Regions from separate parts of the Mycoplana sp. 10N416 genome, predicted to be linked through region 2. Evidence: riboswitches for the same ligand, from Rfam matches in the RefSeq annotation. Region 2 holds a riboswitch; the other holds the start of a gene.
What was found. Region 2 has a riboswitch for S-adenosylmethionine ahead of AC1DDS_RS11425 (O-succinylhomoserine sulfhydrylase). Riboswitches for the same ligand answer to the same signal wherever they lie in the genome.

Region 1 (15,062 bases), on a different contig from region 2:
AGCCGCCTGTTCGCATACTTCTTGATCGTGATCTGACCGTCATTCTTGGCCATCTGGGTCTCCTCATCCCCGCATTTCCAATCGCTTGCTGGTCGCTGCGAGTATCCGCAAAAATAATGGTATGACAATCCAATTGTGCGTTGCAGTGAAAAAAATGCTGCGCAACATTTTTTAGCGCGCCCGCACTGCGAGCGCAGCATGGCTGCAGCATGGACGGCGCCCGCGACAACCCGTTTGACTCTCCATCGAAGCTTTGCCAGTTTTGCCGTTGAGGTGGTTGCTCTGCAGGGTCGTCGACTGGCAAGCAACCGGAAGGATTTCCCGCGCCGGGAACCGCCGCAAGCTGCGGCGCACCTGCGGTCGTGGGTCGAAAGAGTGAGGAAAAGACCCCCATGAGCACTTCGTCCATCGTCATCGCCAGCGCGGCTCGCACCGCCGTCGGCTCCTTCAATGGTGCCTTCGCCAACACGCCCGCCCATGAACTCGGCGCCACAGTGATCGCGGCCGTTCTCGAGCGTGCCGGCGTATCCGCAAGCGAGGTGGACGAGGTCATCCTCGGCCAGGTGCTGGCCGCCGGTGAAGGCCAAAACCCGGCCCGCCAGGCGGCGATGAAGGCCGGGGTACCCCAGGAAAAAACCGCTTGGGGCATGAATCAGCTCTGCGGCTCTGGCCTGCGAGCCGTTGCCCTCGGCATGCAACAGATCGCAACCGGTGACGCCAACATCATCGTCGCCGGCGGCATGGAGTCGATGTCGATGGCGCCGCACTGCGCATACCTGCGCGGCGGCGTGAAGATGGGCGACTTCAAGATGATCGACACGATGATCAAGGATGGCCTGACCGACGCCTTCTACGGCTACCACATGGGCATCACGGCGGAGAACGTCGCCCGGCAGTGGCAACTGTCCCGCGAGGAACAGGACGCCTTCGCCGTCGCTTCGCAAAACAAGGCCGAAGCTGCGCAGAAGGCTGGCCGCTTCAAGGACGAAATCGTCCCCTTCACCGTTAAGACCCGCAAGGGCGACATCGTCGTCGATAGCGACGAGTATATCCGCCACGGCGCAACGATGGACGCCATGACCAAACTGAAGCCGGCCTTCGACAAGGACGGCACCGTGACCGCCGCCAACGCTTCCGGCATCAACGATGGTGCGGCGGCGGCGCTGCTGATGAGCGAGGCCGAGGCTTCCCGTCGCGGCATCCAGCCGCTGGCCCGCATCGTCTCCTGGGCAACCGCCGGCGTCGACCCGAAGATCATGGGCACCGGCCCGATCCCGGCTTCCCGCAGGGCGCTGGAAAGGGCCGGCTGGAAGATCGGTGACCTCGGTCTCGTCGAGGCCAACGAGGCGTTTGCCGCCCAGGCCTGCGCCGTCAACAAGGACCTCGGCTGGGATCCCTCGATCGTCAACGTCAACGGCGGCGCCATCGCCATCGGCCACCCGATCGGCGCCTCCGGCGCGCGCGTCCTCAATACGCTACTGTTCGAGATGCAGCGCCGCGGCGTTTCCAAGGGCTTGGCGACGCTCTGCATCGGCGGCGGCATGGGTGTCGCCATGTGCGTGGAACGGATGTAAACACCAGCCTACATTGGCCGGCACCGCCGCGCATCGCATTCAAGGGTGGCGCTTTACGCGCCACTCCAAAACCCAACGAAAACACGTCTGAGGGGAGTGCACACATGAGCAGGGTAGCATTGGTCACTGGCGGCACGCGCGGCATCGGCGCGGCTATTTCAACGGCCCTAAAAAAGGCCGGTTACAAGGTTGCAGCCACCTACGCCGGCAACGATGAGGCCGCAAACGCCTTCAAGGCTGAAACTGGGATTTCCGTCTACAAGTGGGACGTCTCGAGCTACGAGGCCTGCGCGGAGGGGATCGCCGGGGTCGAGGCCGATCTCGGCCCGATCGAGGTGCTCGTCAACAATGCCGGCATCACCCGCGATGCGATGTTCCACAAGATGACGCCGCAGCAATGGAGCGAGGTCATCAACACCAACCTCACCGGCCTGTTCAACATGACCCATCCGGTCTGGACGGGAATGCGCGACCGCAGTTTCGGCCGGATCATCAACATCTCCTCCATCAACGGCCAGAAGGGCCAGATGGGTCAGGTGAACTATTCGGCCGCCAAGGCGGGCGATCTCGGTTTCAGCAAAGCGCTGGCCCAGGAGGGCGCCGCCAAGGGGATCACCGTCAACGCCATCTGCCCGGGCTACATCGGCACGGAGATGGTCCGCGCCGTGCCGGAAAAAGTCCTGAACGAGCGCATCATCCCGCAGATCCCCGTCGGGCGACTGGGCGAACCCGAGGAGATCGCTCGATGCGTCCTCTTCCTCGCTTCCGATGATGCGGGCTTCATCACCGGTTCGACGATCTCGGCCAACGGCGGGCAGTTCGTGGTCTGAGCCACGGATCGCTGTGCTATAGCTGCTCGCCGTCTGCCGATGGCGAGCAGCGTTCCGCCATCTACCCTTTACGGACCTGCCGCCATCCCTTAGATGGCTCTGCAGTACAGCAGTAGGGGCCGAGGCATGCAGTTTACCGGAACAGCCGACTACGTCGCCGACAAGGATCTGATGGTTGCCGTCAATGCGGCGATCCGGTTGGAGCGGCCACTGCTCGTCAAGGGTGAGCCTGGCACCGGCAAGACCGAACTCGCCCGCCAGGTTGCGACGGCCCTCGGCCTCGACCTCATCGAATGGAACGTGAAATCGACGACGAAGGCCCAGCAGGGCCTCTACGAATATGACGTCGTCTCGCGCCTTCGCGACAGCCAGCTCGGCGACGCGCGCATCAACGACGTGCGCAACTATATCCGCAAGGGCAAGCTCTGGCAGGCCTTCGAGGCGCCAAGGAAAACCGTTCTGCTGATCGACGAGATCGACAAGGCCGACATCGAGTTTCCCAACGACCTGCTGCAGGAACTCGACCGCATGGAATTCCATGTCTACGAGACGAGCGAGACCGTTGCCGCGGCGAACCGCCCGATCGTCATCATCACCTCAAACAACGAGAAGGAACTGCCGGACGCCTTCCTGCGCCGCTGCTTCTTCCACTACATCCGCTTCCCCGACCAGGACACGCTTTCCCGCATCGTCGAAGTTCACTATCCCGGCATCCGCAAGGCGCTGCTTTCGGCCGCACTTTCCACCTTCTTCGATATCCGCGAAACGCCCGGACTGAAGAAAAGGCCTTCCACGTCCGAAGCCCTCGACTGGATCCGGCTGCTGGTGGCCGACGAGGTGGAGCCTGCCGACCTGCGCACCGATCCGAAAACGATGCTGCCTAAGCTCTACGGAGCCCTGCTCAAGAATGAGCAGGATGTGCACCTGTTCGAACGCCTGGCCTTCATGGCGCGGCGCGACGGTTAGCCATTCCGGCATCGCCGATTGATTCCGACGCGGCCTGGCGCTATTTAGGATACGTCCCGTGGTGATTTGGCCGGCCGGCTTGCAGCCACGTAAAACAAGTCGCTAAAGGGCCGTGAGGAGAGACCTTCCCGGACCGGTTGCGATTTTGTCGCCGCCGGTTTTTTTGTTTGATCGAGTGAACCCATGCCCATCAAGATTCCCGATACACTGCCTGCTTTCGAGACCCTCGTTCACGAGGGCGTGCGGGTGATGACCGAGACGGTGGCTGTCCGCCAGGACATCCGTCCCTTGCAGATCGGACTCCTGAACCTCATGCCGAACAAGATCAAGACCGAGATCCAGATGGCGCGGCTGGTCGGCGCATCGCCGCTGCAGGTGGAGCTGTCGCTGGTGCGCATCGGCGGCCACAGGGCGAAGAACACGTCGGAAGAACATCTCCTCGCCTTCTATGACACGTGGGAGGATATCAAGCACCGCAAGTTCGACGGCTTCATCATCACCGGTGCGCCGATCGAGACGCTCGACTACGAGGATGTCACCTACTGGGACGAGATGAAGCAGATCTTCGACTGGACCGAGACGAACGTCCATTCGACGCTGAATGTCTGCTGGGGGGCGATGGCGGCGATCTATCACTTTCACGGCGTGCCGAAGTTTACGCTCGACGAAAAGGCATTCGGTGTCTTCCGCCACCACAATCGCAATCCCTCCTCCGTCTTCCTCAACGGATTTTCGGACGATTTCCAGATCCCCGTCTCGCGCTGGACCGAGGTGCGCTCCGAAGACATCCGCCAGCGACCGGGCCTCGAGGTCCTGATGGAATCGGACGAGACGGGCGTCTGTTACGTGCAGGAAAAGGCCGGCAAACGGCTCTACGTCTTCAATCACGTCGAGTACGATTCGACCTCGCTTGCCGACGAGTATTTCCGTGATGTGAACGCCGGCGTACCGATCAAGATGCCGAGGAACTATTTCCCGCACAACGACCCGGCGATCGCCCCCTTGAACCGCTGGCGCAGCCATGCGCATCTGCTGTTCGGCAACTGGATCAACGAGATGTACCAGACAACACCGTATGATCTGGAGAAGATTGGCAAGGAAGGATAAGCGGATGACCGGCCTCGTGATCAGACCTGTTGCAGCTGACGACGAGGCCGCGTGGCGCCGTTTGTGGACTGCCTACCTCGCCTTCTACGAGACCGTGCTGCCGGAAGAAATCTACCGATCGACCTTCGCACGGCTGACCGGTGGTGGCGCCAACGAGTTCGCCGGCCTGCTGGCCGTCCTCGACGGCAAGCCTGTCGGCCTCGCCCACTATCTCTTCCATCGCTCGTGCTGGACGACCAACAATGTCTGCTACCTGCAGGATCTCTACGCCGATCCGGAAGTGCGCGGCACCGGCATCGGCAAGGCGCTGATCGAGGCGGTCTATGCGAAGGCTGCCGATGCGGGCACGCCGGAAGTCTACTGGATGACGCAGGAGTTCAACGCGACCGCGCGCCGTCTCTATGACCGCATCGCCGACAAGACGCCGTTCATCATCTACCAGAAGAATCTCTGACCGCCATGTTCATCCCCTTCTTCCTCGCGCTGAGGACCGCGAAGGTTCCCGTCACCCTACGGGAGTTCCTGTCGTTGCTGGAAGGTATGGAAGCAGGCATTGCCGACTTCGACGTCGAAGCCTTCTACTATCTTGCGCGCAGCGTGCTGGTGAAGGACGAACGCTTCATCGACCGGTTCGACCGGGTCTTTGCCGAGACCTTCAAGGGGCTCGAAGCCGTGTCGGGCGCGGCACCTAATGGAATCGACGCGAGAATTCCCGAAGCGTGGCTGCAGAAGCTCGCCGAGCGATACCTCACGGATGAGGAGAAACGCCTGATCGAGAGCCTCGGCGGCTTCGACAAACTCATGGAGACCCTGCGCCAGCGCCTAGCCGAGCAGAAGGGACGCCACCAGGGCGGCTCGAAGTGGATCGGCACTGCCGGCACCTCTCCTTTCGGCGCGTTCGGCTACAATCCGGAAGGCGTTCGCATCGGCCAGGACGCCTCCCGGCACCGCCGGGCCGTCAAGGTCTGGGACCGGCGCGAATTCAAGGATTACGACGACAGCGTTGAACTCGGCACCCGCAACATCAAGGTCGCGCTGAAACGGCTGCGGCGCTGGGTGCGCGAGGGCGCCGTGGACGAACTCGACCTGCCCGGCACGATCCACTCCACCGCCCAGCACGGCTACATCGACGTCGTCACCCGGCCCGAGCGGCGCAATGCGGTGAAGCTGCTGATGTTCTTCGACGCCGGCGGCTCGATGGACTCGCATGTCCGCACCGTCGAGGAGCTCTTCTCGGCGGCACGTGCCGAGTTCCGGCACCTGGAGCATTTCTACTTTCACAACTGCGTCTACGAAGGCGTCTGGAAAGACAACCGCCGCCGGCGCACCGACGTCACGCCGACGCTCGAGCTGATCCGCACCTATGGCAGCGACTATCGCGTGATCTTCGTCGGCGATGCGGCGATGAGCCCGTATGAGATCACCCATCCGGGCGGCTCCGTCGAGCACTGGAACAAGGAGGCCGGCGCGGTCTGGCTAACCCGCATCGCCGAGCATTTCCCCCGGGCGATCTGGCTCAATCCGGTGCACCAGGAACACTGGCGCTACACCCAGTCGACCGACCTGATCGGCCGCCTGATGCACGGCCGCATGTTTCCGATGACCCTTGCCGGGCTGCAATCGGCGACAAAGGAACTGTCGCGCTGACCGCCGCAAGCAGTTTCGCCAGCTCACAATGAAGTCGTAACCTGCTGCCGCAGCGCGACGGCCTCGTCGAGGGGCGCATCAATCCTACGCTTCAGCCACGCAGGCTGCTATGCTGGCGGTGTACCCCGGACGGCAAAGGAAGACGACCATGACGCAGGCAGTGGGCTTCATCGGACTTGGGTTCATGGGTCAAGGCATGGCCGCAAACATTCTGGCCAAAGGCTATCCGCTGGTCGGCATGGCGCATCGCAATCGTGCGCCGCTCGAGGCCCTGATCGCCAAGGGAGCAACCGAGGCGAAGTCGCCGCGCGAGATGGCGGAACGCTGCGACGTCATCGTTCTTTGCGTGACCGGATCGCCCGAAGTGCTGGCCGTCGTCGAGGGGGACGACGGCATTGCCGCTGCCGGCCGCCCTCTCACCATCATCGATTGCTCCACCTCGGACCCGTCCGTGACCACTTCGCTTGCAGCAAGGCTCGCAGTGAAGGGGACCACGCTCATCGACGCGCCGCTTGGCCGCACGCCGGCCGATGCCGCCGCCGGCACGCTCGACGTGATGGTCGGTGGGACCGATGCCGACGTTGCCCGGGTCCGTCCGATCCTCGACTGTTTCGCCGGCCGCGTCATCCATACCGGACCGACGGGCACCGGCCACACGATGAAACTTCTGAACAATTTCCTGTCGATGGGCTATGCCGCGCTCTATTCGGAAGCCCTCATGCTTGGCCGCAAGGCGGGGCTGACGCCGGAAACCTTCGACAGCGTCATCCGTGGCGGCCGGATGGATTGCGGTTTCTACCAGACCTTCTTCCGCTGGGTTCTGGAGCGCGATCCGAACGCCCACAAGTTTGCGATCCGCAACGGTTTCAAGGACATGAGCTATCTGGCCGCCTTCGCCAACGCCGAGGGCGTTGCCAACCCGGTCGGAGCGGCCGTGCGCAATTCATTCGCCCTCGCCGTCAACGCCGGCCGCGGCGACGACTATGTGCCGATGCTGTCGGATATCGTCGGTGCGGCGAACGGCCTGAAGTAGTTGAAGCTGGGGCACCGGGATATCTCCGGTCAGGCCCTCTCCCCGCGCAGAAAGATGACGAGCGAGCGCCCGGCATCCAGCACGTGGTCGCGCGTCAGGCGGGAGGCGAGTTCGGCGTCCCCCGCAGCGCATGCCTCGAGGATCGCCTCATGCTCGCGCTTGGCCCGCTGCACGCCGTCGGTCAAGGTGAGCTGTGCCCGCAGATACCGATCGATGCGATCAAGCGAGCCACGGACAATCTGCAGATAGTAAGGCCGGCCGGCGGCCTCGTAGAGGCTGTAGTGAAACAGGCGGTTGGTCTCGCCCCATTTGCCGGGGTCGGGCTCCCGTCCGAACTCCTCGCAATAGGCCCGAGCGATGTCGAGCATCCGCCGATCCATGTTGGGCACGGCCAGACGCATGACCTCTGCCTCGAGCATGGCACGGAATTCGAAGATCTCCTCGATCTCCTCGATCGACAGGCCGGCGACCACCGCGCCCTTGTAGCGTTGCGTCGTGATCAGGCCCTGTTGTTCGAGCCGGGACAGTGCCTCGCGCACGGGAATGCGGCTGGTATTGAACATCTGCGCGATCTGGTCCTGCCGGAGATTCTCGCCTTCGCCGAGATCGCCCTCAACGATGGCCTTGCGCAGCGCCTCATAGACGATATCGGCCGCGGACGCGGCTTGCCTGACATCGACGGCATCGAGCTTCATGTGTCCAAATCCCGGTTTGCGAACGGGCAGCGTCTGCGGCTGCCGCTGTTCGGTCATAGGTCCAATCCGGCACGCGGGCAACAGAGCGCAGGCGGCCGGAGGTTTTGCTTCTTTTCATATTGTATATTGGATCCAATATTTCTATGACTGATTTCCGCTGGCCCGACAGATCAATCGGCCGAGCCGGCACGAATCTCAAAAGCGTCACCGATCTCATGAAAGATGCATGTGAGGTTGGGGCGCGCCGCAATGAGGGAGTATGAGGTATGCGCAGTAGCAAGGTCATCCACATCGTTTCCTGTCACGCCGAAGGCGAAGTCGGCGACGTCATCGTCGGCGGTGTCGCGCCGCCGCCCGGCAAGACCGTGTGGGAGCAGCGCCGGTTCATCGCGGAGGACCAGGGCCTGCGCAACTTCGTGCTGAACGAGCCGCGCGGCGGCGTCTTCCGCCACATCAATCTGCTGGTGCCGCCGAAGGACCCGCGGGCGACGATGGGCTTCATCATCATGGAGCCGGAGGACACACCGCCGATGTCCGGTTCGAACTCGATCTGCGTTTCGACGGTGTTGCTCGATAGCGGCATCGTGCCAATGGTCGAGCCGGAAACGCGCATGGTGCTGGAAGCGCCAGGCGGATTGGTGGACGTGGTTGCCACCTGCCGCAATGGCAAGGCGGAGCGGATCGCGGTCACCAACGTACCGTCCTTTGCCGACAAGCTCGATGCAAAGCTTGAGGTGGAAGGTCTTGGCACGCTGACGGTCGACACGGCCTATGGCGGCGACAGTTTCGTGATTACCGATGCCCGCGCGCTTGGTTTCTCCGTAACGCCGGACGAAGCCCGCGAGTTGGCCGAGACCGGCATCCGCATCACCAAGGCCGCCAACGAGCAACTCGGCTTCACCCATCCGGAAAACCCGGAGTGGAACCACATCTCCTTCTGCCAGCTGACGCTGCCTGTGGAAGAACGCGATGGCGCACTGCATGGCCGCAACACGGTCGTCATCCAGCCGGCAAAGCTCGACCGTTCGCCGACCGGCACCGGCTGCTCGGCGCGGATGGCCGTGCTGCATGCCCGCGGCCAGATCAAGCTCGGCCAGGGCTTCTCGGGCTATTCGATCATTGATTCGCGCTTTGACTGCCGCATCGTCGGCGAGACCACCGTCGGCGGCCGCCCGGCGATCGTGCCGGAAATCTCCGGCCGGGCCTGGATCACCGGCACCAGCCAGGTGATGCTCGATCCGGACGATCCGTGGCCGACCGGCTACCGCCTCGCCGACACTTGGCCGCGCAAGCAATAATCCACTTTGTGCGGCGCCGCGCAGCTAAGGCGCGGCGCCGTCGCAGCGGTCGCGAGGCGATCTCTCGAGCAGCCCCAGGGCCGCGAAACGGGACACGTGAGAAGCAAGAACGAAAGCGCGTCTGGCGGATCTGAAACACCGTGACGCGCTTTATGCGTCGTTGGACCAGGTTGGCGTCAGGCCAGCCATTCCGGCAGCCTGACGGGGACCTTGCCGGACTGGGCGGCCACCACACAGTCAGCAAGGCTGCCAAACCGCACCGCGCGGCCGGAAAGGCCGGGGCCATAATGGGCGTATTTGCCGGAATTGGTCATCACCGCTTTGGTGCGCGTCGGAAACACCGGTTCGGAGATCGAGCACCAGCAGAGATCGGGCAACACCTGCACGCCGCTGTCCTGCAGTCGGGCGAAGGTGCCGTCGCGCTTCGCATCGGCGATGACCTGGTTTCCGGCCGTGACGATCACCGCGACGCTCGCGTGGCATCTTTTGCCGGCAAGCACATCGGCCAGCGCGCGGCATTCCTCCAGCGAAGCATGCGGGCTGCCAATGGCGACAAGCTCAACCTCTTCCGGCCCATCGTTCAAAATCGACCAGGCGGCCGCCATGTCGGAACGACTGATGGTCACGCGATCGGCATTGTCGGCCGCCGCACCCTCGGCCTCCGGCGTCACGCCCTCGACATGCAGCATCGGCGCGGCGGAGGTGGTGCCGAAGGCGGCGCAAAGTGCCTTGAGGTCGTCGCGCGACGGCTGCGCCGAAGCAAGCCCGCGCAACAGCGGGATCCGGTCCGGGGCAGCCCGGCCAGCGAGATAGCCGATCAGCGGCCAGAATGCATCGTCCACGCCCTCCGGCAACTCCACGTCGATGACGCGCTGCGCCTTGCGGTGCTCGTCGAGATAGACGCCCGAAAGAGGCGCCCGCCCGGTCAGCGCGATGCAGAGATCGAGGAAATCGGGGTGCTTCGCCGTGCGCGCGCCGAGCACGGTATTGGCGAAGATCACCGCATTGGATTCGGCCCAGGCGATCGATTCGCCCGCTTGCGGTGCGCTATCGAGCAGATAGGGCGAACAGGTAAAGGTCGGCCGGCACCCCATGCGGACATAGGCATCGGCAAGGCGCGCCGCCGGGTCGCCGAACGCATGCGGCACCCCCTGCGCCTGCCAGTTGGCGCGATCGACGGAAATGGCATTCATCGTCGTCGGCACACGGACTTGCGCGCCCATGTCGGCCATCTTCTCGGCAAAGGTCAGGTTCGCGGGACTGGCGTAGATGCAGCCGTCAATATGGCCCTGGGTTACGTCCACGAGACTGCGTGCGCCCTGCTGCGCGGCCATGGCGCAGATGATGCGCATCGCCTGCTGGACCGCAACGCCCTGCTTCCCTTCAAGCATCGCGCGATCGGCGTCGGTCAGATCCAGGGCCGCGGTGGCCGGCGGGCTGACCGGAATCGTCAGGCTTTCGGCCTCGATCGCGGTATCGCTGATCCGCGCCGTCGATGCGCGCGACAGCGCCGCAAAAGCGTCCGCCGATAGACGCAGGACCGGCAGCGGCTTGCCGAACATTTCCGATGCGATCAGTGCGCCGAGGGTTAACACGTCCTCAGCCTCGGAAAACACCAGCGCGGCCGGCGCCCGTCCGGTGAGCACGAGGTCGAGCAGCACGCCCGATCCGGTACAGGAGCCACGGCTCGACGGCATCACCAGGATGCCGCCGGTCAGACACTGGCCATGCAGAGGATGGTGAACGTCGATGACGGAGCCGGTCGCCGGGTCAACCCCACCCCAGAAGCTCAATGCTTCCGCTGATACCACGACGGGGCCTTCGGCCACGCCGCCAAGGATGCTTTGGGCGGGCGTCTGCGAGTTCATTCGGGGGTCCCTCTCTCAGAAACGTTGAGGCGAGAAAGAAGCAAGGTCGATGGCGGGGGCCTGATCGGTCAACAGGTCGGCGACAATCCGCGCCGTGCCCGCCGATTGGGTCAGGCCAAGATGGCCGTGCCCGAAGGCGTAGATGACGCGCGGCGTGGCCCGGCTGCGGCCGATCGCCGGCAGGCTGTCGGGCATCGAGGGGCGGAAGCCCATCCATTGCTCGCCGCCCTGCGGCTTCAGGCCCGGCAGAAACGCCTGCGCCTTCTTGAGCATCGCCTCTGACCGGCGGTAGTTCGGCGGCAGTTTCAGCCCCCCGAGTTCCACCGCACCACCAACACGGATACCCGTCGACAGGCGCGTGACGACGAAGCCGTGGCCGCCGAAGGTGACCTGCGTACGCAGGTCGAAGGCGTCGGCGGGAAGCGTTGTGTTGTAGCCGCGTTCGGTTTCCAGCGGGATGCTCTCGCCGAGAGTCTTGGCGATCTTGTGCGAGAATGCACCCGCCGACAGCACCACCTTCGCTGCCCGACGCGTGACGCCGTCGTCCGTCTGGATTTCGACCCCGTCCGCGACCGGCTGCAGGGCCGTGACGCCTGCCCGCTCGATCACGCCGCCCATTGCGCGGAAATGATCGGCAAGTGCGAGCGTGAAGAGCTTCGGATCGGCAATCGAGTACCAGCCCGGCGTGAAGGTCCCATGGGTGAAGCGCGGAGCGAGCCCGGGCTGGATGTCCGCCACGCCGGCAGCATCTAGGTGATGGAACTCGATCCCGTGCTCTGCGCGTGCCTTCCAGCCGGGAAACGAGGCCTTGAGCTCCCCCTCGCTCTCATAGACCTGGAGGTTGCCGTCCTTGCGCAGCATCGGCAGGGTGCCGGTCTGCTGCAGGAAGGGTTCCAGTTCCGCCTTCGACAGATCCATCAGCGCCGTTTGCGCCCTGGTCGAAGCCGCCACGCGTGCCGGGGCGCAGGCGCGCCAAAAGCGGAACATCCAAGGCGCGATCTGCAGCGCATAGGAAGGTGGCACCGTCAGCGGCCCGAGCGGGTCGAGCAGCCACTTCGGCGCCTTCATCAGGATGCCCGGCGAGGCGAGCGGCAGGATATCGGTGAAGGCGAAGGCTCCGGCATTGCCCGCCGAGGCGCCGGCCGCGGGGCCTTCGCGATCCAGGACGACGACCGACAGCCCCCGCGCCTGCGCGGCGATTGCCGCGGAAAGGCCAACGACACCCGCGCCGATGACGATCACATCGGCCTGACCCTGCTCTTTCATCGTGCCCTCAATGCGTCGCAGCCAGGAACTTCTTCGTCTCAGCGTGCTGCGGCGCGTCGAACAGCTGCTCCGGCGGAGCAATCTCGGCCATGATGCCCTGATGGAAGAAGGCGACGCGGTCGGAAACCTCGCGCGCGAACTTCATCTCGTGGGTGACGCAGATCATCGTCATACCTTCGGATGCGAGCATCCGCAGCGTATCGAGAACCTCGCCGACCAGCATCGGGTCGAGCGCCGAGGTCACTTCGTCGAACAGCATGTATTCCGGCGACATCGCCAGCGCCCGGGCAATCGCCATGCGCTGCTGCTGGCCGCCCGACATGCGGTTCGGATAGACCGACAGCTTTTCGGCGAGACCGACATGGGTCAGCTGCCGGACGGCGACGGCCTCAGCATCGGCCTTCGACAGACCGAGAACCTTGCGCGGCGCGAGCATGACATTTTCCAGCACGGTCAGGTGCGGGAAGGCGTTCCACTGCTGGAACACGATGCCCACCTTCTGGCGCAGCTTGTTGAGGTCGGTGCCCTTGGCATGAACGTCGGTGCCGTCGATGACGATCCGGCCGGCATCGATCGGCTCCAGGCCGTTGATGCAGGTGAGCAGCGTCGACTTGCCGGAACCGGAGCCGCCGATGACGGTCAGCACTTCGCCCTTGTTGACGGTCAGGTCGATTCCCTTCAGAACCTCCAGTTCGCCGAAGGATTTGCGGACGTTTTCAATCTCAATCATTGGGAGACCACCGTTTCTCGAGATACCCGCCGAGCCGGGCGATGGGGAAGCTGATGATGAAGTAGATGGCGCCGCAGATCAGCAGGATGAACAGCGGCTCCTGCAGGCGGGTGACGAGGATCTGCGAGGCGCGCAGCAGCTCGATCAGGCCGAGCCAGAGCACGAGTGCGGAGTCCTTCATCACGCTGAGCGCCAGGCCGATCCAGGCCGGCAGCGAGACGCGGGTGGCGAGCGGCGCCACGATGTAGCGCATGTCCTGCCACCAGGTCATGCCGAGCGAGCGGGCCGCCCGGCGGGTGGTCACCGGCACCGACGACATGCCGCCGCGGACGATCTCGGTGCAGTAGGCGGCCGTATAGAGCGACAGCACCACGCAGGAGGTCGTGAACGGAGGCCAGCCGAGCTTGGCGATCGACTGGAAGGCATTGCCGAGCACGAGCTGGATCAGCAGCGGCACGGATCGGAACACGTCGAGCACGAAGGTCAACGGTGCGGACCAGTAGGGCCCGAACTGGAAGCGGATCACCCCGCATAGGACCCCGAGCACCGTGCCGGCGGCGACCGAGATGGCGGTGACCGCGAGCGTCATCCCCGCGCCCTGCGCGAGGAAGACCAGGTCACCCCAGGTGAGGGCAGTATCAAACATCACTCACCTCTCCTTAGTAGCGGAACATGCGCGAGGCAAACGCCCGGGCGCCCAGCGTGACGGCCTTGGCGATGACGTAGTAGATCACCGCGGCCAAAGCGAAGAACTCGAAGGTGCGGAACGTACGGGCGTTCAGGTCCTGCGTGACGCCGGCGAGATCGGTGTTCATGCCGACGGTGACGCCAAGCGAGGTCATCAGGATCGCCCAGACCATCTGGTTGGTGACCGGCAGGAAGGCGATGCGCAGCATCTGCGGCATGACGATCAGCCGAAACGCCTGCAGCGAGCTCATGCCGAGCGACCGGCCCGCGCGCGTCTGGGTGTCGGGGATTGCCTTGAGCGCGCCGCGGAAGTTTTCCGCCAGGTAGCCGGCATTGTTGAAGGCGATACCGACCAGGAGCGACGTGAAGGGGCTCAGGTGGATGCCGAAATTGCCAAGCCCGAAATGGGCCATGTAGATCTGGAACAGTGCGGGCGTGTTGCGCGCGACCTCGACCCAGGCGGTGGCGAAACCGCTGAGGATGCGATTGCCCGACCGACGGAACAGCGTCAGAGCCATGGCGATCACCAGGCCGATGGCCATGGAGAGCAGCGCAATCTGCAGCGTCACCAGGGCGCCGTCGAGCATCTGCGGCAGCGCCTTGAACGCCTGCTTCCATTGAAAGGTGTAGCTGAACATTACCGTCTCACCTCTTGGAAAGGAGCAGCGGCGCGAGGGACTGTCCCCCGCGCCGCCAGCGAACGGTCAGCTTAGCGATAGACGCCGTTTACCGTCAGGTTGGCCGGCTCGCCCTCGCCAACCCACTTCTTGTAAAGCTCGGCGTAGCGGCCGCTGCGAACCTGCTGGTTGATGAACAGGTTCAGGTAGTTGATGAAGCCGTACTCTTCGCGGTTGGTGAAGAGGGCCACGTAGTCCGGTACCATCGGCGCCTTGTCTACGATCTTGATGCCCGGGAACTTGCCGGACTTCACGTTGGCATTCGCCACTTCGGTGGTCGAGACGGTGGCATCCAGCTGGCCCTGGCTCAGTGCGAGGAAGACGTCGGCCTGGGTCTGGTAGGGACGGAACTCGCCCTCGCCCCAAGCCTTGACCTGTCCTTCCAGCCAGATCGCTTCATAGGTGCCGGCGGTGGCGCCGACGACCTTGCCCTTCATGCCTTCCCAAGTGGTGAAGTCAGCCTTCTCGCTGGCAACGACCGAGTTCTCGAAGGCGTAGTACGGGATGGTCATGCCGACGGTCTTGGCGCGATCCAGCGTGTCGGAGGTCGAGGCGACGCCGACGTCGACGCGGCCGGACATCAGCGCAGGAATGCGCTCGGGGAACGGCGTCTCGACGATTTCGGCGGTCACGCCCAGCGACTTGGCAAGGTCGTTGCAGTAGTCGACGTCGAAGCCGATCGGG
Region 2 (15,062 bases):
GCCGGTGCCGCCAATGCTTTTGGTACCGGTCAGCGTCAGGTTTTCGAGGTTTGCACCGAGCGTGAGCGTGACGGAACTCTTGACGAGGTCGATGCCTCCATTCGCATCCTCCTTGATCGTGTCGCCGCCATCGGTGATGTAGGTGTCGTTGCCGGCACCGCCAATCAGCGTGTCCTTGCCGGTACCGCCGTTCAGGACGTTCTTGCCGGCATTGCCGGTCAGTGTGTTGGCGAGGGCGTTGCCGGTGCCGTTCAGCGCGCCGGTTCCGCCAAGGATCAGGTTTTCGACGTTCGCCGAAAGCACCAGACTGACGGTGGATTTGACGGTGTCCCTGCCCGCACCCGCTTTTTCGACAACGACATCTCCCGCGTTGGCGACGATATAGGTGTCGTTGCCGGCACCGCCGTCGAGCCGGTCGCCCCCCTTTCCGCCATCGAGCACGTCGTCGCCCTCGTAGCCGAACAGCCGGTTGGAGGCGATGTTGCCGGTCAATGCATTGGCAAGCTCATTGCCGTGCCCCTCGACGCTCGCGTTGCCGGCGAGCACTAGGTTTTCGAAGTTGTCGTCCAGATACCAGGTGGTGCGGGTTTCGACGGTATCGACGCCTTGATTCGCTGTTTCAGTCAAAACGGCGTCTGCGTTGCGGATGACGTAATAGTCATTTCCCTGGCCGCCCGACACGGTGCCGGTGATCGATCCGCCGATCAGGTTGATGCGGTCGTTGCCCTCTCCCATGTCCACATTGCCTTCGATGATGCCGCCGCTATTGAGCGTCAGCGCGTCGTCGCCAGCCAGGAAGAAAATGTTGCCCTGAACGAAACCGGAGTTTGAGAAGGTGTCTGCCCCCCCGCCGAGGTCCAGGTGCCCCCTTATTGTGCCGGTATTGACCACCTGCTCGGCAGCAAGGCCACCGACGACCGCGTCCTGACTACTCCCCAACTTGTCGTGCGCGGCTATCGTACCGGAATTGAAGACCGTGTTGACCTGTGCTGCGTTCGTGAGCACATCGAGCCGACCATTGATGGTGCCGGTGTTGTTGATCGCAGCTTTGCCAGCGGCGTCCCCATAAGCAGCAACGAGACCATTCATCACCCCATTGTTGACGATGTAGGTGAAGTTCGATCTGGCAACTACGGCGCTATAGCCTCCCCCGATCATCCCATTGTTGGTGAGGTCGAGTTTCGTCAGGAGGACATAGATACCTTCGTTCGAGCCGTAGACCTCTCCATCGTTTTCAAGTCTCAGTGTGGCCTCCACCCCTGGTGCCCAGGCCATCATCGCCGTCGACGAGCTTCTGACCGAACCTGTGTCCCCCACGACGATCTTGGTATCGGTTCCCGCACCCAGATAGATGCCGACCTCGCTCCCAAAAACGTTCCCATCCACGATGAACTTGCGGTTATTCGCTGTGACGCTGGCGTCGATCGCGCCGCGGGGCGAGGGCGCGACGGCAAGCGTGACACCCTCACGTATCATCCAGACATCGTTGTCGGTCGAGGCCGTAACGGGTGTGATTGACTCTACTTCTATAACGTGAATCGCCATTTGAGCTTCCCTCCATCACGGTTCAATCCGATGCCGCGACAGCGGCCTGGCTTCGGTTGCTAGCGCGAAGCGAGACAACTGGTTGTCACCGAGGAAACAGCTAACGTGAAAATCGAGAGAGGATGCCGAACGAGCGGCAGCGGCGAAGCTGCGGCCGGCGCGCGTCGGGACTCATTCGAGCGGGTCGCAGTGAACGCCCGGCTCAGCTGGTGCGGAAATGCTTCGACAGCTTCAGGCCCTGCGCCTGGTAGTTGGAGCCCAGTCCGGTGCCGTAGAGGCTTTCGGGAAGCTCGAGCATGCGCTCGTAGACGAGACGCCCGACGATCTGGCCGTGCTCGAGGATGAAGGGCACCTCGTGGCTGCGCACCTCCAGCACCGCACGGCTTCCCGAACCGCCGGCGGCGGCATGGCCAAAGCCGGGATCGAAGAAACCGGCATAGTGGACGCGGAACTCGCCGACGAGCGGATCGAATGGTGTCATTTCGGCGGCATAGAGCGGCGGCACGTGCACCGCCTCGCGCGAGACAAGGATGTAGAATTCATCCGGATCGAGGATCAGTTCGTTGCGGCCGCGGCTGAACAGCGGCTCCCAGAAATCGAACACGTCGTGCTGGTTCTTCTTGTCGACGTCGACGACGGCCGTGTGGTGCTTGCCGCGATAGCCGACGAGGCCGTCCGGCCCGGTGCCCACCAGGTCGATTGACAGCGCGATGCCGCCGCCCGAGACGTTCGGCGTGTCGCTCGCCACCAGCGTGTCGGATGCGTGCAGCGCCAGAAGCTCGGCATCCGTCAGCAGCGCATTGCCGGTACGAAAGCGGATCTGCGACAGGCGCGAGCCGCGCCGCACGACGATCGGAAAAGTGCGGGGCGAGATCTCGAGATAGAGCGGCCCCTTGTAGCCGGCCGGGATCTTGTCGAATTCCTGCGCCCGATCGGTGATGACGCGGGTGAAAATGTCGAGCCGGCCGGTCGAGCTTTTCGGGTTGGTGGAGGCGGACAGATCCTCCGGCAGGTCGAGGCTTTCCATCAGCGGCACGATATAGACGCAGCCCGTCTCCAGCACGGCGCCGTCGGTAAGGTCGATCACATGCAGCTTCAGCCGGTCGAGCTTGTCGGCGACCAGATGGGCAGGCCCGGGCAGGAAACTGGCGCGGACGCGGAAGGCCTTCGAGCCCAGGCGCAGATCGAGGCTCGCCGGCTGAATCTGGTCCGGGTCCAGCGCGGCCTCGCTTATCAGCCTGTTGCTGTCGAACAGCCCCTTGATGGCGCGATCCGCCAGAATTCCCGTTGCACGTACCATAGACCGTTCCTTTAAACTGGCCGACAAAACCAAATGCCGGCAATTGACGCAAGCACCGCCTCGCAGTATGGAGCGGATATCCCGTGGTGATTTGGCCGGTCGGCTTGCAGCCACGTTAAACAAGTAGCTAAAAAGGCCGGGTGTCCAACCGGCCTGCTTTTCGCGGCCGGTTTTTTTGTTTTGGAAGGCAATCATCATGAGCAAGTCCTGGCGCCCGGCAACCCAACTCGTCCATGGCGGCACCACCCGTTCGCAGCACGCCGAAACCTCCGAAGCCATCTTCCTGACCCAGGGTTTCGTCTACGAGACCGCGGAAGCCGCCGAGGCTCGCTTCAAGGGTGAGACGGAGGGCTTCATCTATGCCCGCTACGGCAGCCCGACCAATGACATGTTCGAGCGGCGCATGTGCCTGCTCGAAGGCGCCGCGGAAGGCCGCGCCATGGCATCCGGCATGGCGGCGGTTGCGGCCGCGATCCTCTGCCAGGTGAAGGCCGGCGACCATATCGTCGCCGCCCGCGCCCTGTTCGGCTCCTGCCGCTGGGTGGTCGAGACGCTGGCGCCGAAATACGGCGTCGAGTGTACGCTGGTCGACGGGCGCGATCTCGCCAACTGGGAAAAGGCGATCCGGAAGAACACCAAGGTCTTCTTCCTCGAAAGCCCGACGAACCCGACGCTGGAGGTAGTCGACATCGCCGGCGTGGCCAAGCTCGCAAACCAGATCGGCGCCAAGGTCGTCGTCGACAACGTCTTCGCCACCCCGCTCTTTCAGAAGCCGCTTGAGCTCGGCGCCCATGTGGTCGTCTACTCGGCCACCAAGCACATTGACGGCCAGGGCCGCTGCCTCGGCGGCATCGTGCTGTCCGACAAGGAGTGGATCGAGGAAAGCCTGCAGGACTACTTCCGCCACACCGGTCCCGCCATGTCGCCGTTCAACGCCTGGACGCTGCTGAAGGGGATCGAAACGCTGCCGCTGCGCGTCAAGCAGCAGACCGAAAACGCTTCGCGCATTGCCGACCTTCTCGCCGATCACCCGAAGGTTGCCCGCGTCATCTACCCCGGTCGCAAGGATCACCCGCAGGCCGACATCATCGCCAGGCAGATGTCCGGCGGCTCCACGCTGATCTGCATCGAGCTCAAGGGTGGCAAGGAAGCCGCCTTCGCGCTGCAGAACGCCCTCGAGATCGTCGAGATCTCCAACAATCTCGGCGACGCGAAGAGCCTGATCACCCATCCGGGAACGACGACGCACAAGAACCTGACCGACGAGGCCCGCGCCGAACTCGGCATTTCGCCCGGCACCGTCCGCTTCTCCGCGGGCATCGAGGACAGCGAGGACCTGCTCGCCGACTTCGCCCAGGCGCTGGAGAAGGTGAAATCCTGAACCCGGTGAAGCAGCGCATGCCGGCCGTGCGCTGCTTTTTTTGCGCCCAGGGGCAGCCAACGCCGCTTGACGATCGACAATTGTCTTGATCGGATCGTCGAGAACGTGCCAACCAATGGATGGCGGTGAGCGTGCTGCCGCAAATGCCAAAGCGCAGATGCGATGCACCTGCGCGCATGGTTCGCCGCAACCCGTTCGAGAGCAATCAGCCTAAGGCCTTGGAATGTACAGAGCGCTTACCCGCGATATCGAGGTCACTGTCGAGCCCTATTTTCTGGAGGAGCAATCCGACCCGGACGACAGCCGCTATGTCTGGGGATACCGCATCGTCATCGCCAACCATTCCGATGCGACCGTCAGGCTGATGACGCGCTATTGGCACATCACCGACCAGAACGGGCTCGTTGACGAGGTCAGCGGTCCCGGCGTGGTTGGCGAACAACCGGTGCTGGGACCGGGGGATACTTACGAGTATTCCTCCGGCTGCCCGCTCGACACGCCATCCGGTGTCATGTTCGGCCATTACCAGATGGAAACGACAAGCGGCGAAGCGTTCGATGTCACCATCCCCGCCTTCTCGCTCGATGCGCCGGGCCAGAGCCGCACCCTGAACTGACCCCCGGCGTCTAGAGCCTTTCCGGGTTAGATTGAAGCATTAGATCGCGCCGTCGCTGTTGAAGATGTCGGCCATCACCTTCCAGTCGTCGCCGGCTTTCTTCCAGACGACCACGTACTTTCCCTTTTCGTCAACGGGCTTGTCGGTCGAGTATCCGAGTTCGTACGTTCCGATCTCATAGGCGATGTCGCCCGACTGGGCGACCTCGACAAGGGAGGGCGAAAAGGTGAGGGAAAAGTCCTTCATGCCGACCAGGCCCTTCCAGGCGGCCTCGACTGCGTCGCGTCCCTTGGCAATCGGCATGCCCGGCGCCAGGATCGATCCGTCTTCGGCATAGAACGCGGCGATGGCCTGCGGGTCCTTTGTCGCGACCGCCTTCAGCCAGGCCTCGTCATTCTTCAGAATCTGCTGCTTGTCGGCGTCCGAGTTCGCCACCGGCATATCGGCCGCCATCACGACGCCGATTGTCATCGGCACGAGAAAGGCAAATGCGCGGATCATGGCCTGCTCCTCGACGAGCGCGGCGGCCGGACGAAGCGGTCACCGCGGTCGTACTGTCCAGCGTGCGCGCAATTCTAACACAAAAGCGGACGCCGGGGCGGGCGTCCGCTTTTGCAACAGATCGAGTGCGTCAGGCGGCGGTGACTTCGCCAACCTCGAAGCGGTACGTCGTCGAACAGAATTCGCACGTTGCCGCGATATGGCCGTCGGTCGCCGTATGCTCGACCTCATCCGGCGACAGGCCCGACAGCACCGCCTTGAGCTTGTCGCGCGAACAGGAACAGCGGTCGAACACCGCCTGTGGCGGATAGACCCGCACGCCGCGCTCATGGAAAAGCCGGAACAACAGCCGCTCGGTTCCGACATTCGGATCCGTCAGCTCGTCGGCATCGATCGTCTCGACGAGCGATCGGGCTTCGGACCACTTGTCGTCCTCAGCGATGCTGTGGCCGACTTCCTCGCCGTCTCCGCCCGGCAGATCCGCCTGGCGCATGCGCTCAGGCGACTCCGGCAGAAACTGCGCAACCATGCCGCCCGCACGCCAGCGGTGACGGGCTTTGCCGTTCTCATCGCGGTCGAACAGTTCGGCCACGCCGAGGCGAACCCGCGTCGGAATCTGTTCCGACTGGCGGAAATAGACTCCGGCGATCTCCTCGAGCGTGTGGCCGTCGAGCGCGACGATGCCCTGGTACCGCTGCATGTGAGCGCCCTGATCGATGGTGAAGGCAAGGATACCCTTGCCGAGCAACTCGTGCGGGGCGACCTTGCCGGACTGTACCGCTTCCTCCAGCGCGTCGGCGTCGAACCGGGCATAGGCGCGCACGTTCTCGGGGCTGGAAAAGTCCGCGACGAGCAGATCGACCGGGCCGTCGCTCTTCGTCTGCAGGATCAACTTGCCCTCGAACTTCAGCGACGTGCCGAGCAAGACGGTCAGCACGATCGCCTCGGCCAGAAGGCGCGCGACGGGCTGCGGGTAGTCGTGTCGCTCGAGGATCGCGTCGAGCAACGGCCCAAGCTGGACCGCGCGGCCGCGCACGTCCAGGCCTTCCACCTGGAACGGCACGACGTGGTCGTCGCCGGCAAAATCGAGTTCGCCAAGTATCGGGGCTGGCTGGGCCATATTTCGCTCCTTCAACGCCATCGGCCGTCCGGCGGGATGCTGGCCACACCTGCCTGCGACGGCTGCGTTCTTCAGTGATTCTGCGCTATCGCCGTCGGAATGATCTCACATCCGGCGGATGCGACGCCAGCGGCGCCGCTGCAACATCGGGGTTCGCGCCATAGATCGTGGCGCGTCAAGCCGTTTTCAATAGGGCGTGAACGGCCGGTCAAATGGCGTTCAGGCACCAGGCAAGGATGGACTTCTGCGCATGCAGGCGGTTCTCCGCCTCGTCGAAGACGACCGACCGCGGTCCATCGATCACCTCATCGGTGACTTCCTCGCCGCGGTGCGCAGGCAGGCAGTGCATGAAGAGCGCGTCCTTGTCGGCCTTCTGCATCAGCGCCTCGTTCACCTGGAAGGGCTGGAAGATGTTGTGGCCACGGGCGCGGTGCTCCTGGTTCATGGAAACCCAGCAGTCGGTAACGACGCAGTCAACGCCGGCGACGGCCCGATCGGCGTCGTGGCAGAGCATGATCTCTCCGCCATTGTTGCGCGCCCAGTTGAGGATCTTGTCCTCCGGCTCGGAGCCAAGCGGCACGGCCATGTTCATGCGATAGCCGAAGCGGGCCGCACCCTCGACGAAGGAATGCAGCACGTTGTTGCCGTCCCCGGTCCAGGCGATCGTCCGTCCCTTCACCGGTCCGCGATGCTCCTCGAAGGTCATGATGTCGGCCATGATCTGGCAGGGATGCGTCAGGTCCGTCAGGGCGTTGATCACCGGCACGGTCGCATGCTCGGCCATCTCCAGCAGGCGCGCATGATCGGTCGTACGGATCATGATCGCGTCGACATAGCGCGACAACACCTTCGCCGTATCGCCGATCGTCTCGGCGCGGCCGAGCTGCATCTCGGTGCCCGACAGAAACAGCGTCTCGCCGCCGAGCTGGCGCATGCCGACGTCGAACGAGACCCGGGTGCGGGTGGAGGGCTTTTCGAAGATCATCGCCAGCATCTTGCCGGCAAGCGGCCTGTCGGCCGTGCCCTCCTTGGTCGCCGCCTTTCGCACCTTGGCGTCGTCGATGATCGTGCGAAGATTCTCGGCCGTCATGGCGGAGAGGTCGAGGAAGTGTCTGGCCATGCTGTCAGTCCTGCTGTTTGAGCCTCGGCAACGCCTCAGGCCTGCTTCTTCTCGGCGCTCAGTTTCTCCGCCGCCCGTTCGATCCGTGCCAGCCCCTCGCGCGCCTCTTCGGCCGTCGTGACCAGCGGCGGCAGCAGCCGCAGCACGTTGTCCCCGGCCGGGACGAGCAGCATGTGTTCCGCGCGAACCGCCTTGAGCAGGTCGGCCGAGGGAACCTTGGCCTTGATGCCGAGCATCAGGCCCTCGCCGCGGACATCCTCGATGATATCCGGAAAGCGGTCCGCCAGCGAGGCCAGGCCCTGACGCAGCACGAGCGCCACGTCGCGAACGTGTTCCAGGAACCCCTTTTCCAGCACGACGTCCAGGACCGCGTTGCCGACGGCCATGGCCAGCGGATTGCCGCCATAGGTCGAGCCATGCGTGCCCGCGACCATCCCGGCCGCAGCCTCCGCCGTCGCCAGGCAGGCACCGAGGGGAAAGCCGCCGCCGATGCCTTTCGCGACCGCCATGATGTCCGGCGCGACACCGGCCCATTCATGGGCAAACAGCCTGCCTGTCCGGCCGACGCCGGACTGCACCTCGTCAAGCACGAGCAGCAGCCCATATTCGTCGCAGAGCGCGCGCAGTTCCCGCAGAAACTCCTTCGACACGACGCGGATGCCGCCTTCGCCCTGTACCGGCTCGATCAGGATTGCCGCCGTCTCTTCCGTTATCGCGGCCTTTACGGCGGCGATGTCGCCGAAGGGCACCTGATAGAAGCCGGGCGCCTTGGGCCCGAAGCCTTCGAGATACTTCTCCTGGCCGCCGGCGGCGATCGTCGCCAGCGTCCGGCCATGGAAGGCCCCCTCGAAGGTGATGACGTGAAACTTGCCGGGATGGCCCTTGGCGAAATGATAGCGCCGCGCCGTCTTGATCGCGCACTCCAGCGCCTCTGCGCCGGAATTGGTGAAGAACACCTTGTCGGCGAACGTCGCGTCGATCAGCCGCTTGCCAAGCGTTTCCTGTCCCGGCACCTCGTAGAGGTTCGAAACGTGCCAGACCTTGTCGGCCTGGCTCTTGAGGCTGTCGACCAGATGTGGATGGGCATGGCCGAGCGAATTGACCGCAACGCCGGCGGCAAAGTCGAGATAGCGCGAGCCGTCTTCCGCGATCAGCCAGACGCCTTCGCCACGCTCGAAGCGCAGCGGCGCACGCAGATAGGTCTCGTAAAGCGGCGTGGCATCAGCCATGGCGCGTATCTCCTTCGCAGCGGATGCGGAAATCCATTCCCGTCTTGAGCTTTCCGTGTGGAAAAATGAAAAATGCCGCCCTGCGGCGGCCGCGGCACTATCAGCATTTCGGGGGTCGATGTCAATAAAAGTAGCTTCCATCCGTTCCGCCTCAATTGATCGCGTAGACGGACCCGAATTGCGCGCGGAAAGTGTCGCCGGGCAGTCACACCAAACTAGCAAGTTGGGGAAAACTGGAAAATCGATTCGGCCTGAATCGGGCGACTCTTGTCACAGAGTCCCCCTGTCAGTAGGTTAAAAGTCAATTGCTAGACTGCATGCGGCGGAACTAGTCACCCACAGTATCAAGGCGTTCCGTGCTCCGGAGCCATCCGGGGCATTGGCGACGGATTCCCGGTAGCGAACGCTGGAATGGAGGCGATAGGATGAACTGGACAGACGAGAGGGTCGAGAAGCTCAAGAAGCTCTGGTCCGAAGGACTGAGCGCCAGCCAGATCGCAGCACAACTCGGCGGCGTCAGCCGCAACGCGGTCATCGGCAAGGTGCACCGCCTCGCCCTTCCCGGTCGCGCTAAAGCCGGCGGCACGCCGACGGCGACACGGGCCAAGCGGCCGGCCGCCGCGCCGCGCCCCTCGAACTTCGCCCCGCGGGTCGTGACCCGCACCGTCGCCCGTCCGGCAGGCGCGACCGTCGTCAAGGAGGAAGTCGCGTTTGAGTACGACGACGCGCCGCTCGCGCGGATCAACACGAACGTCGTCTTGCCGATGTCGCGTCGGCTGGAACTGACGGAACTCACCGAGCGCACCTGCAAGTGGCCGAACGGCGACCCGCTGACGGACGATTTTCACTTCTGCGGCAACGAGTCCCCGGACAACTCGCCCTACTGCCTCTTCCATCAGCGCCTGGCTTACCAGCCGTCGGCCGAACGTCGGCGCATGCGGTAACCGGCGACACGCTGGAAAGAGACAGAATTGCAAACGGGCCCCGCGGGGCCCGTTTTTCGTTTCCGATTGTTTCCAGCCGATCAGGCCTCCAGCGAATAGCCGGCCCCGCGCACGGTGCGGATGACGTCCTGCATGTTGGAGAAGTTCAGCGCCTTGCGCAGACGGCCGACATGCACATCGACCGTGCGCTCGTCGACATAGATGTCATGTCCCCAGACGCCGTCGAGCAGCTGCGAGCGCGAAAAGACGCGCCCGGGAGAGGTCATGAAGAACTCGAGCAGGCGGAATTCCGTCGGACCGAGGCGCACCTCGCGCGTCCGGCGATGGACGCGGTGCGTCTCGCGGTCGAGTTCGATATCGCCGCACTTCAGCAGCGTCGAGACCACTTCCGGCCGGGCGCGCCGCAGCATCGCCTTCACCCGCGCCATCAACTCCGGCGTCGAGAAGGGCTTCACCACGTAGTCGTCGGCACCGGTGGCAAGACCCCGCACCCTTTCACTCTCCTCGCCGCGGGCCGTCAGCATGATGATCGGCAGGCGTTCGGTCTCGGAGCGCTGGCGCAGGCGGCGGCACAGCTCGATGCCGGAAACGCCGGGCAGCATCCAGTCGAGGATCAGGAGATCCGGTTGACGCTCCTGCAGGCGGATCTCCGCCTCGTCGCCGCGCAGGATCGTATCGACCTCGAAACCCTCCGCTTCGAGATTGTAGCGCAAGAGGACGCTCAGCGCCTCTTCGTCTTCGACCACGGTAATCTTGGGAACCATGCCTTGCGAACTCCGGCGTTCTAGAATTCAAACAATGCGACGCAGATCATTCCTTCTCCGCGCCGACTGAGGTGGTGTGATCGTCCTTCGGGCGCTCGCCTTCCGGTGGCGCACCCGTCGCCATGTAGAAGATCGTCTCGGCGATGTTGGTGGCATGGTCGCCGATGCGTTCGATGTTCTTGGCGCAGAACAGAAGATGGGTGCAGGGCGTGATGTTGCGCGGGTCTTCCATCATGTAGGTCAGAAGCTCCCGGAACAGCGAGGTGTAGACCGCGTCGATCTCGTCGTCGCGCTCGCGGATCTCCCTGGCCTTCTCGACGTTGCGCGACGCATACACGTCGAGCACTTCCTTCAACTGCATCAGTGCCAGTTCCGCGAGATGCTCCAGGCCGCGGGCAAGCTTGCGCGGCATGCCGGAACTCTGCACGGCGATGACGCGCTTGGCGTTGTTCTTGCCAAGGTCGCCGACGCGCTCGAGTTCCGCAGCGATGCGGATCGCGCCCATGATCTCGCGCAGGTCCGCCGCCATCGGCTGGCGCTTGGCTATCGTCAGGATCGCCTTCTCGTTGATCTGCCGCTCGGCAGTGTCCAGGATGACGTCTTCGGAGATGACCTTCTGCGCCAGCGCGGCATCGGTGTTGACCAGGGCGCGCACGCTGTCGCCCACCATCTGCTCGGCGGTGCCGCCCATCTCGGAGATGCGGCGCGCAAGGTACTTCAATTCTTCGTCGTAGACGGAAGCGATGTGGGGCGATGACATGGTGTTATCCTCAACTGGCGCCATGGCGCCGGGTATTCATTTGCGACGTTGCACCGGGTTCAGCCGAACCGGCCCATGATATAGTCCTGCGTGCGCTGGTCGTCGGGGTTGGTGAACATCTTGTCGGTGTCGTTCTCCTCGACCAGGTTGCCCAGATGGAACATGGCGGTGCGCTGCGAAACGCGCGCGGCCTGCTGCATCGAATGGGTGACGATGACGATCGTGAAGTTTTCGCGCAGCTCGTGGATCAGTTCCTCGACCTTGGCGGTGGCGATCGGATCGAGCGCCGAGCAGGGCTCGTCCATCAGGATCACCTCCGGACTGACGGCGACGGCGCGGGCGATGCAGAGGCGCTGCTGCTGGCCGCCGGAGAGGCCCGTGCCGCCTTCATGCAGGCGGTCCTTCACCTCGTTCCAGAGACCGGCCTTTTGCAGACTGTGCTCGACGACCTGGTCCAGATCCGCCTTGTTCTTGGCGAGACCGTGGATGCGGGGCCCGTAGGCGACGTTCTCATAGATCGACTTCGGAAACGGGTTCGGCTTCTGGAACACCATGCCGACACGGGCGCGAAGCTCGACCACATCGATCGCGGGGTCGTAAATGTCGTCCCCATCGAGCGTGATCGCACCGGTGACGCGGCAATTGTCGATCGTGTCGTTCATGCGGTTGAGCGTGCGCAGGAACGTCGACTTGCCGCAGCCGGACGGGCCGATCAGGGCCGTCACCGTATTCTCGCGGATGTTGAGGTTCACGTCGTAGAGGGCGCGTTTGTCGCCGTAGTAAACGGAGACATCCCTGCCGATCATCTTGTAAGGCACAGAGTTCATCTTCTTTTCCAGCGCTTCTTCAGCCACGGCTTCGGTCATGATGTTCATCTGCTTCTATCTCACTACCAGCGGCGCTCAAACCGGCGCCGCAACAGGATTGCGCCAAAGTTCATAATGATGAGGAAGACGAGCAGGACGATGATCGCCCCCGAAGTCCGCTCGACAAAGGCGCGCTCGGCCTCGTTCGCCCACATGTAGATCTGTACCGGCAGGGCCGTCGACGGATCGAGCGGCGTGGCGGGGACGTTGGCGACGAACGCGACCATACCGATCAGGAGCAGCGGCGCGGTCTCGCCGAGCGCGTGCGCCAGCCCGATGATCGTGCCGGTCAGGATGCCGGGCATGGCAAGCGGCAGGACGTGGTGGAAGATCGTCTGCATCTTCGAGGCGCCCAGCCCAAGGGCGGCCGCACGGATCGACGGCGGAACGGCCCGCAAAGCCGCGCGTGTGGCAATGATGATGGTCGGCAAGGTCATCAGCGTCAGCACCAGACCGCCGACGAGCGGCGCCGAGCGCGGCAGGCCGGCAAAGTTGATGAATACGGCAAGCCCGAGAAGGCCGTAGACGATCGAAGGCACGGCGGCGAGATTGTTGATGTTGACTTCGATCAGATCGGTCAGCCGGTTCTTCGGCGCGAACTCCTCCAGGTAGATGGAAGCGGCGACGCCGATCGGCAGAGACAGCACCAGCACGATGCCCATCAGATAGAGCGAGCCCACGAGCGCCACGCCGAGGCCGGCGGCTTCCGGCCGGCTGGAATTGCCATTGACGAACAGCCCGGTATTGAAACCCTTGGCGAGCACGCCTTCCTCCGCAAGCTGCTTCATCCAGCCGACCTGCTTGTCGGAAACCTTGCGGTTCTTCTCGTCGACGGTCAGGTCGAACTGCCCCTTGAAGGCGGAATCAATGGTGGCGCTGGCGAGAACGGTGACGGGCACAGTCTTGCCGATGATCGAGGGATCGTCGGCCACCATGTCGCGCAGCGTCACGCGCGCGCTATCCGACACCATCGCCGAAACCTGTTTCAGCGCCGCCCGATCGGTCGACTTGACGCCGAGTTTCTCGGCCAGCGCATTGCGCACCAGCAACGGATAGTTGGCGGTAACCAGCACCTTCGGATCGGTGGCGCGCTTGTTGGAGGGGTCGATGACCTTTTCGGAGAATTCGACCGGCAGCGTCATCTCCGTCTGCTGGAAGGCGGTGTAGCCCTTGCCGGCGACCGACCACAGCAGCACGAACAGGAACACGAGGCCGAAGACGATCGCGGCGAGACCATAGAAGCGGAAACGGCGTTCGGCGGCATAGCGGCGGCGAATGCCGATGTCGCGGCGCGGCGGCGCCTTGGAGACCGTATCGCCGGAAACCGCTGAGAGGAGATCGGTCATTCGTACTGCTCCCGGTATTTGCGGACGATATAGAGCGCGTAGATGTTGAGTGCGAGCGTGATGCAGAACAGGGTAATGCCCAGCGCGAAGGCCACCAGCGTCTGTGGCGAGGTGAACTCCAGGTCGCCGGTCAACTGGTTGACGATCTTTACCGTCACAGTCGTCATCGGCTCGAACGGATTGAACTGCATGCGCGCGGCGACGCCGGCGGCCAGAACCACGATCATCGTTTCACCGATCGCGCGGGAGGCGGTCATCAGAAGCGCACCGACGATGCCCGGAAGGGCAGCCGGCAGGATCACCCGCTTGATCGTCTCCGACCGAGTGGCGCCGAGGCCGAGCGAGCCGTCCCGCAGCGCCCGCGGCACCGCGGTGATGATGTCGTCAGACAGCGAGGAGACATAGGGGATCAGCATGATGCCCATGACAATCCCGGCGGTGAGAACGCTCTGCGCCTGGATGAAGCTGGCATAGTTGCCGGTGACCAGACCGTTGAGGTTTGCGGAAAGGTCGCGCAGGAACGGGCCGACGGTGACGAGCGCGAAGAAGCCGTAGACGATCGTCGGGATGCCAGCCAGCACTTCAAGCAGGGGCTTTGCCAGCGAGCGCATGCGAGGGGACGCATATTCGGCCATGTAGATGGCGGCGAACAGGCCGACGGGAACCGCCACGAGCATGGCGACGAAGCCGATATAGAGCGTGCCGGCCAGCAGCGGGATCAGGCCGAACTGCCCCTCCGAACTCGACCCAGCACCGGCGAAACGCGGATCCCAAACGGTACCGAAGAAGAAATCCCACGCTGGGACCGCGTTGAAGAAGCGGATAGACTCGGCCAGCATCGAGGCAACGATGCCGATCGTCGTCAGGATGGCGATCGAGGACGCCAGCACCAGGGCCCACAGCATGACCCGCTCGACCCTATTGCGCGCCCGAAACTGCGGCGCGACGGTGCGCAAGGCGACGAAGGCGCCCGCAAGTGACAGCACGATCGAGACGCCGGCGAGCGCCAATTGGCTCGACTGCGCCATCGCGTTCAGCGTCGCCGCGGACTCCAGCATGTAGGGCTGCGCCTCGGCGGCGACGGCGACACCCTTTGCGGCGAAGACCGACTGCAGCGTCGAGGGATCCTGCTTGACGGAAAGTACTTCGCCCTCCGAGAGCAGCGGAAGACCGCGGGCGATCGTGGTGACCATGCCGAAGGCAAGGCTCTGCTGCGCCGACGACTGCGCCTTGACCGCGTCCGGGAAGCTGTCACGGACGGAAGAGTTGACGACGAGCGGGCTGATCGTCAGCCAGAGGGCGACGAGGATCAGCGGCGGCAGGAACGCCGCGAGCGCCACATAGGCGCCGTAGTAATTCGGCCGGGAATGCAGTGCGGAAGGCTTGCCCCCGGACACCGCGGTTGCCCGCATGCGGCCGAGAACAAAGGCGACCGCGGCAATGGCCGGCAGGATGGCGAGTAGTAGCGTCGTGCTCATGCGGATGTCCTGGCCGCCTCATGCGGGAAAGTGCAAATGAGCGGAACCGGCGCAGCAGGCTGCGCCGGTTCCCTCGGTGTTACATGGTCTTG

Region 1: it holds a riboswitch for S-adenosylmethionine, as region 2 does, so the genes downstream of both, metA (homoserine O-acetyltransferase MetA) here and AC1DDS_RS11425 (O-succinylhomoserine sulfhydrylase) in region 2, are expected to answer to the same signal.

The regions. Positions count from the first base shown of each region.
Region 1 is NZ_JBFTIM010000002.1:261,976-277,037, forward strand. Features, by position in the region: gene phaR (polyhydroxyalkanoate synthesis repressor PhaR) at 1-53, opposite strand, end outside; gene AC1DDS_RS05555 (acetyl-CoA C-acetyltransferase) at 393-1,574, shown strand; gene phbB (acetoacetyl-CoA reductase) at 1,679-2,404, shown strand; gene AC1DDS_RS05565 (AAA family ATPase) at 2,531-3,370, shown strand; SAM riboswitch at 3,419-3,496, shown strand; gene metA (homoserine O-acetyltransferase MetA) at 3,554-4,477, shown strand; gene AC1DDS_RS05575 (GNAT family N-acetyltransferase) at 4,482-4,931, shown strand; gene AC1DDS_RS05580 (vWA domain-containing protein) at 4,937-6,124, shown strand; gene AC1DDS_RS05585 (NAD(P)-dependent oxidoreductase) at 6,273-7,157, shown strand; gene AC1DDS_RS05590 (GntR family transcriptional regulator) at 7,187-7,909, opposite strand; gene AC1DDS_RS05595 (trans-3-hydroxy-L-proline dehydratase) at 8,119-9,150, shown strand; gene lhpI (cis-3-hydroxy-L-proline dehydratase) at 9,327-11,018, opposite strand; gene AC1DDS_RS05605 (NAD(P)/FAD-dependent oxidoreductase) at 11,034-12,284, opposite strand; gene AC1DDS_RS05610 (amino acid ABC transporter ATP-binding protein) at 12,292-13,014, opposite strand; gene AC1DDS_RS05615 (amino acid ABC transporter permease) at 13,007-13,660, opposite strand; gene AC1DDS_RS05620 (amino acid ABC transporter permease) at 13,674-14,339, opposite strand; gene AC1DDS_RS05625 (ABC transporter substrate-binding protein) at 14,411-15,062, opposite strand, start outside.
Region 2 is NZ_JBFTIM010000004.1:436,891-451,952, reverse strand. Features, by position in the region: gene AC1DDS_RS11435 (calcium-binding protein) at 1-1,545, opposite strand, end outside; gene AC1DDS_RS11430 (2'-deoxycytidine 5'-triphosphate deaminase) at 1,748-2,845, opposite strand; SAM riboswitch at 2,919-2,997, shown strand; gene AC1DDS_RS11425 (O-succinylhomoserine sulfhydrylase) at 3,042-4,226, shown strand; gene apaG (Co2+/Mg2+ efflux protein ApaG) at 4,450-4,842, shown strand; gene AC1DDS_RS11415 (YybH family protein) at 4,882-5,343, opposite strand; gene AC1DDS_RS11410 (Hsp33 family molecular chaperone) at 5,474-6,463, opposite strand; gene argF (ornithine carbamoyltransferase) at 6,672-7,583, opposite strand; gene AC1DDS_RS11400 (acetylornithine transaminase) at 7,619-8,812, opposite strand; gene AC1DDS_RS11395 (GcrA family cell cycle regulator) at 9,238-9,756, shown strand; gene phoB (phosphate regulon transcriptional regulator PhoB) at 9,837-10,520, opposite strand; gene phoU (phosphate signaling complex protein PhoU) at 10,567-11,280, opposite strand; gene pstB (phosphate ABC transporter ATP-binding protein PstB) at 11,340-12,155, opposite strand; gene pstA (phosphate ABC transporter permease PstA) at 12,170-13,492, opposite strand; gene pstC (phosphate ABC transporter permease subunit PstC) at 13,489-14,970, opposite strand; gene AC1DDS_RS11365 (substrate-binding domain-containing protein) at 15,050-15,062, opposite strand, start outside.